3 regions of the Alsobacter sp. genome follow, and region 1 is predicted to be linked to each of the others. Evidence: predicted binding sites of a transcription regulator. Region 1 holds the regulator's gene; each other region holds the start of a gene.
The links. The regulator PhoB, encoded in region 1, activates phosphate uptake and scavenging genes when phosphate is short. The targets are predictions, from matches to a motif close to TGTCATNNANCTGTCAT.

Region 1 (2,200 bases):
GCGCCAGCCGCAACGCGCGTCTGAAGCCGCGCGGTCCGAGCCGTCGGCGCGCCGCGGAGCGCGGGTCTCCAGACCCGCTCTTTTCCCAAGCGCCAGCGCAAAGCGCGTCTGAAGACGCGCGGTCCGAGCCGTCGGTGAGCCTGGGAGGGCGGGTCTTCAGACCCGCTCTTCTCCCAAGCGCCAGCCGCAAAGCGCGTCTGAAGACGCGCGGTCCGCGCCGTCGGTGAGCCTCGGAGCGCGGGTCTCCAGACCCGCTCTTTCCCAAGCGCCAGCGCAAAGCGCGTCTGAAGACGCGCGGTCCGAGCCGTCGGTGAGCCTTGGAGCGCGGGTCTTCAGACCCGCTCTTTTCCCAAGCGTCAGCCGCAAAGCGTGTCTGGAGACGCGCGGTCCGGCTTTAGCGCCTTCCGAACGTCTCGTCGAAGGAATAACCGGACCCTCGCACGGTGCGGATCGGGTCCTTCTCGCGGGGCCGGTTGATGGCCTTGCGAAGGCGCCCGACATGCACGTCGACGGTGCGTTCGTCGATTTCCGCGTCGATGCCCCAGACGCCGTCGAGCAGCTGGGCCCGGCTGTAGACGCGGCCGGGCTTCTCCATCAGGAACTCGAGCATGCGGAACTCGGTCGGGCCGAGGTGGAGCTCGCGGCCGGACCGGCGCACGCGCTTGGTCTCGCGGTCGAGCACGATGTCGCCGGCCTCGAGCAGGCTGGCGACGCGCCCGGGCGATGACCGGCGCAGCAGGGCGCGCACGCGGGCGACCAGCTCGGGGACCGAGAAGGGCTTCACCACGTAGTCGTCGGCGCCGGTGGCCAGTCCCCGCACGCGTTCGCTCTCCTCGCCACGGGCGGTGAGCATGATGACCGGGAGGCGCTGCGTGTCGGGGCGCTGCCGCAGGCGGCGGCAGAGCTCGATCCCGGAGAGGCCGGGGAGCATCCAGTCGAGCAGGACGAGGTCGAAGTTGCGCTCACGCAGCGACACCTCGGCGTCGTCGCCGCGTGCGACGCATTCGACGCCGTACCCCTCCGCCTCGAGGTTGTAGCGCAGAAGCATGGTCAAGGGCTCTTCGTCCTCGACGATGAGGATCTGCGGCGCGGTTGCCATCTGTCACTCCGCTGGCTTCTGACGGACCTTCTTCTATGACCGGCGCGTGACGTTCTGTTGACGTGTTTAGGCGTTGCAGCTCAGGGGTTTGCTTCCTGTGCTTGTGTCACCAGAGGCAGCGTGACACGGAATGTGGCGCCTTCGCCCGGCCGGCTCTCGATCGTCAGGCGCCCGCGGTGGCGGTTGACGATATGCTTGACGATGGCCAGGCCAAGCCCGGTGCCGCCCTTTTCGCGGCTGTCGGCCGTGTCGACGCGGTAGAAGCGCTCGGTGAGGCGGGGGAGATGTTCCGGCGCGATGCCGGGCCCATAATCGCGCACGGCCAGCTGAGCCAGGCAGGCCTGTTGTTCGCCCGTCGTGCCCAGCGTGATGTCGACCCTGCCTCCGCTCTGGCCGTACTTGATCGCGTTCTCGATCAGGTTGTCGCAGACGCGCAGCAACTCGTCGCGGTCACCCGCCACGATCACCCGCCCTTGCGGCAGATCGGGGTGGACGACGACGCCGCGCTCCTCGGCCAGCGGGCGGACCGTGTCGATCATTTGCCGCACCACGCCCGACAGGTCGACCGCCGTGGAGGGGTGCCGGTGCTCGATCATCTCGATGCGCGAAAGGGAGAGCAGGTCGTCGATGAGGCGCGCCATCCGCTGGGCCTGCACCCGCATGATGCCGAGGAACCGGTCGCGCGCTGCGGGATCGTTGCGTGCCGGGCCCTGCAGGGTCTCAATGAAGCCCAGCACCGAGGCCAGGGGCGTGCGCAGCTCGTGGCTGGCATTGGCGACGAAGTCGACCCGCATCGCCTCGAGCCGGCGCTCGGGGGTCACGTCCCGCAGCACGATCATCGCCGCCGGCCGGTTGCGCTGGATCAGCGTCTGCTGCGTGATGGCGGTGACGCGCATGGCGTAGACCCGCTCCACGGGCACGCGCTCGGAATACTCGCCGGTGACGGCGGCTTCCCCCGCCAGCACCCGCTCGACGGCCGAGACGATGTCCGGCGCTCGCAGCGAGAAGGACAGCGGCCAGCCCGTGGACAGGGATGGCCAGGCTTCGGCGGCGGCCGGGTTGAACAGGAGCACGGTGCCGCGGCCGTCCGTCAGGATGACG
Region 2 (2,200 bases), 1.3 Mb from region 1:
GCGTCGAACGCCGCCGCGGTCAGGATGCCGGTCGTCACCGCCCCTGTATCGAGGTTGATCCTGCCTGGGCGCATGCCGGGACGGCCCTTGGTTGGTGTGTGTCCATGCACGACCAGGACGCCGAGGCCGTGCGGCCGGGACAGAAACGGTCCACGGATCGAGACGAGGTCCACCGGCGACTGGTCGGCGAGGGCGACACCCGGGCGGATCCCGGCATGGACGAAAAGGAGCTCGTTGTCCCTGTGAACGTGCGGCAGGCCAGCGAGGAAGGTGACATGTGCTGGATCGACCGCCGCGCGCGCGGCCTCCCAGTTCATCTCGCGCCTCGCCAGGCCGTAGGAGCGCAGGGTCTCGACGCCGCCTTTTCGCAGCCAGCGCTGAAACGCCGGGCCGCCGCGCGCCAGGCCGTCCAGCATCGTGTCCTCGTGATTGCCGCGCAGGACGATCCATTGCTCGGATGGTTGCTCCGGGCCGGCGGAAAGCCTGGCAAGGACGCTCCTCGTCCCCGGTCCCCGGTTGACGAGATCGCCAAGGAACACGATCTGCGCCGCCCCCCCGCTGCGCGCGGCGTCGAGACGAATCGCGGCCAGCATCTCTTCGAGCAGGCCGTCACAGCCATGCACGTCGCCGACCGCGTAAAGCGGAGCGGACAGCAGCGGAGCCTGCGCATCGGGGATGTCTGCAGGTGTCGTCGTGAATGCCGCTTCGACGATGCGGCGCAATACCTGGAGCCGTGCCATGATTTCCAAGCGGATACTCGTTCGTTGGCTGATCCGAATGACGGAGATCATTGTCACAATCGCTAGTCATATTGATCGATCCCGCGTCTTCCACACCCTTTCGGCAAGGACCGTTCGGGATTTGATGGTTCCAGGGCGATGGATCGTGAAATGACACCGGACGACGGTGCACCAAGGCAAGCCGCCCGGCGGCGATTGTGCCAGACGTCTCGGTCCTGTGGCGCCGGCACGGTGCCGATGATTCGCAACGGGGAGGGCGCCGGCAAATCGGCAGCGTTTACCGCCTTCTGCTGGGTCGGGAGAAGAGTGGCACGGAGGGCTTCCTGCTCCCACCGGCCGTCATCTCTGCGCCAGACCCGGGCAGGCAGATGCGCTGGTCGAGGCTGGACCCTCTGCCGCCCGCGATGCCCGGTGCCGGCGTCGGCAAGCTGATCACCGCGCGAGCCGGCTTGTAACACCGGAGCGTGGATGGCCGGCAAAGTGTCACCGTCCCGTAATGGGCGGATCCCACACCTGCCATCGAGGTGGAGGAATCCATGGATTATTTTCGGCGTTTCAACTTCCTGTTCTCGGCCCCCTCCTTCGACCCCGACGAACTCGAGGGCCTGCGCTTCAACCAGATTGTCGAGGAGATCGAGCGATCCGGCTTCGAGGTCGTCAAGGCGCGCCGCATCGAGGATGCGGAGATTGCGGTGCAGACCGACGCGGCCATCGGCTGCATGGTCGTGGACTGGGGCAAGAAGGGCCTGGAGGGTAAGACCGCGGCGCTGATCAATCTGATGCGCCGGCGCGGTCTCGACTTTCCGATCGTCCTGCTGATCCGCCGCAAGCGCTTCGAGGATGTCCCCGTCGAGGTGCTCGATTTCATCGACGGCTATGTCTTCCTGTCGGAGGAAACGCCGGCCTTCATCGCCAAGAACCTGATCAGCCGCCTCAAGCAGTATGCAGAGACGCTGAAAACGCCGTTCTTCGGCGCTTTGGTCGACTACGCGGAAGAGGGCAACCAGCTCTGGACCTGCCCGGGGCACAATGGCGGCGTGTTCTACAGCCGCAGCCCGATCGGCCGGGTGTTCATGGAGCACCTCGGCGAGGCCGTGTTCCGCGACGACCTCGACAATTCCGTGCTCGATCTGGGCGACCTGCTGACCCACGAGGGTCCGGCGCTGAGGGCGCAGCAGGAGGCGGCGGAGATCTTCGGGGCCGAAAAGACCTATTTCGTCCTCAACGGCACCTCGACCTCCAACAAGGTCGCGCTCGGCGCATTGGTGACCGACGGCGATCTCGTGCTCTTCGACCGCAACAACCACAAGGCCGCGCACCATGGCGCCTTGATGCTGGGCGGCGGCATTCCCGTCTACCTGCCCACGACACGGAATGCATGGGGTCTCATAGGCCCCATGCGCTGGGACACCTTCGACGAAGAGAAGTTGCGCGAGCGCATCCGGGCACACCCGCTGGTC
Region 3 (2,200 bases), on a different contig from region 1:
GCCGTCCCTGGCTGCGGCTGCCGTCGTGGCGTTCCTGCAGTCCTTCGAGAACTACAACACGACCATCTTCGCGGTGGGCGGCGGGTATACGCTGGTCACCGAAATCGGCTCGCGGCTTCGCTTCGGCCTGACGCCGGCGCTGAACGCGCTGGGCGTCATCTTCATCGCCTTCACGCTTGTCACGTCTTTTGCCTTCGCAGTTCTTTCCCGGCGCGGCAAGACGGCCTGATGCATGCAACCTGACTGTGCGTGGCGAGCCGGGAGGCTGGCTCCCTCCCGGCTCGCCCGGACCGGATGCGCCGGTCAGTCCTTGAACTGCTCGCCTGCGGCCTTGATCATCGCCTTCGCCGCCTCGGGAGTGTCGAAGCCCTTCACCTCGACCACCTTGCTGCCAGCAGGAAGCTGCTTGTAGACACGGAAGAACGCCTGCAGCCGATCCTGTTCGGCCGCAGGCAGATCCTCGATCTTCGCAATGGCGCCGTAGGTGGGATCGAGCTTGGTGACGGGGACGGCGATCACCTTGTCGTCGATGTCGCCTCCGTCGATCATCTTCAGGAGGCCGATCGGGCGCACGCGCATCGTCGCGCCCGGCTGCACCGGCTGGCGCGTGAAGACGAGCACGTCGAGCGGGTCGCCGTCGGCAGCCTTGGTGCGTGTGATCGAGCCGTAATTGGCGGGATAAGCCATGGGCATCGACAGGAAACGGTCGACGAAGAGCTGGCCGGTGTCCGTGTCGGTCTCGTACTTGACGCTCCCGCCCGCAGGGATCTCGACCACCATCGTGATCTCGTCGGGGAAGGCGGAAGGCTGCTTCGAGGACAGCACGTTCGGCGCGGCGATGGCCGGAACCGTCAGGAATGACAGGGCGGCGGCATAGGCAAGCTTCATCGGGGTTCTCCACGAATTTGACAGCCGCGCTTCTCAACTCGACGCGACGAGCCGATGACAACGTCCACATGCACACTGCACCGGGTGCAGCGCCCCGTTGCATCGGCATCCCCGGGGTCCAGCCTTTCGTCATCCGCCTGTCATGGGCGGCACGCACTCCAGAGCCTTGGCCAGCTCCGGAGGTTTCCACGATGAAGTCATTGCGCGTTGCCACGGCCGTTGCGGCTGCCCTCCTGTGCGGCGTCGTCTCCGCTCGCGCCGCGGGCCCGAACACGTTCGAGTTCGTGGCCCTGGGAGACATGCCCTATACCATTCCCGGCGATTACGAGCGCTTCGAGCGCCTGATCGGCGCCATCAACTCAAGCGCGCCCGCCTTCTCGATCCATGTCGGTGACATCAAGTCCGGGTCGACGCCGTGCACCGACGAGGCGTTCCAGAAGGTGAAGGACGAGTTTGGCACCTTCGAGCAGCCGCTCGTCTATACGATCGGCGACAATGAGTGGACGGACTGCCACCGGGAGAAGGCAGGCAAGTTCGACCCGCTGGAACGCCTCGCCAGGGTGCGCGCGATGTTCTTTGCCGACCCCGCCAAGTCGCAGGGCAAGGCACCGATGGCAGTCGAGAGCCAGTCGAAGGCGATGGCCGACAAGTTCGGCACCTATGTCGAGAATGCGCGCTGGACAAAGAACGGCGTCATGTTCGCCACTGTCCACGTGGTCGGCTCCAACAACAATTTCGAGGCCGGCAACCTGAAAACCGTCACGGAGTTCTTTGACCGTGACCCCGCCAACGTCGCCTGGATCGATGATACCTTCGCCAAGGCCAAGGAGACGGGCGCCAAGGCCGTCGTGCTGGCCTGGCAGGCCGACACGCAGGACATCGCACAGTCGGAAACCGACGTTCCCCGCGCCTCCGGGTTCGTGAACACGATCAAGGCCGTCGAGCGCGGCTCCAAGGCCTTCGGCAGGCCAGTCCTGGTGATCTCCGGCGACGTGCATTCGCTGGACATCTCGCCCTTCAAGGACACGTCGCGAAAGCCGATGAAGAACGTCATGCGGCTGCAGGTGATGGGCGACAAGGAGGTGCACGCCGTGCGGGTGACCGTCGATCCCGACAGCGCCGGCGTGTTCGGCTACACGCCGCTGATCGTCCCCGACAACCTGGCCAACTGAAAACAGGGGTAAGAGCCGTACACCGGAAGCTCCGCCCGGCCGGCCCGGGCGGGGCTTTCAGGACCGCACGATCTGATACTCGTCGATCGGTTCGGCATAGCCGAGCCTGTCTCCGCTGGCATGGTCGAAAAGGTGCAGAC

Region 2: AC5JCN_RS15975 (Orn/Lys/Arg family decarboxylase) is a predicted target of PhoB. The motif match lies at 1,222-1,238, and genes of this name have one in related genera.
Region 3: AC5JCN_RS14660 (inorganic diphosphatase) is a predicted target of PhoB. The motif match lies at 1,016-1,032, and genes of this name have one in related genera.

Annotation. Positions count from the first base shown of each region.
Region 1 is NZ_JCACDK010000018.1:1,546,484-1,548,683, forward strand. It holds gene phoB (phosphate regulon transcriptional regulator PhoB) at 395-1,099, opposite strand; gene AC5JCN_RS22195 (ATP-binding protein) at 1,180-2,200, opposite strand, start outside.
Region 2 is NZ_JCACDK010000018.1:234,148-236,347, reverse strand. It holds gene AC5JCN_RS15980 (metallophosphoesterase family protein) at 1-740, opposite strand, end outside; gene AC5JCN_RS15975 (Orn/Lys/Arg family decarboxylase) at 1,277-2,200, shown strand, end outside.
Region 3 is NZ_JCACDK010000017.1:247,350-249,549, reverse strand. It holds gene AC5JCN_RS14665 (ABC transporter permease) at 1-229, shown strand, start outside; gene AC5JCN_RS14660 (inorganic diphosphatase) at 304-888, opposite strand; gene AC5JCN_RS14655 (hypothetical protein) at 1,080-2,060, shown strand; gene ugpC (sn-glycerol-3-phosphate ABC transporter ATP-binding protein UgpC) at 2,118-2,200, opposite strand, start outside.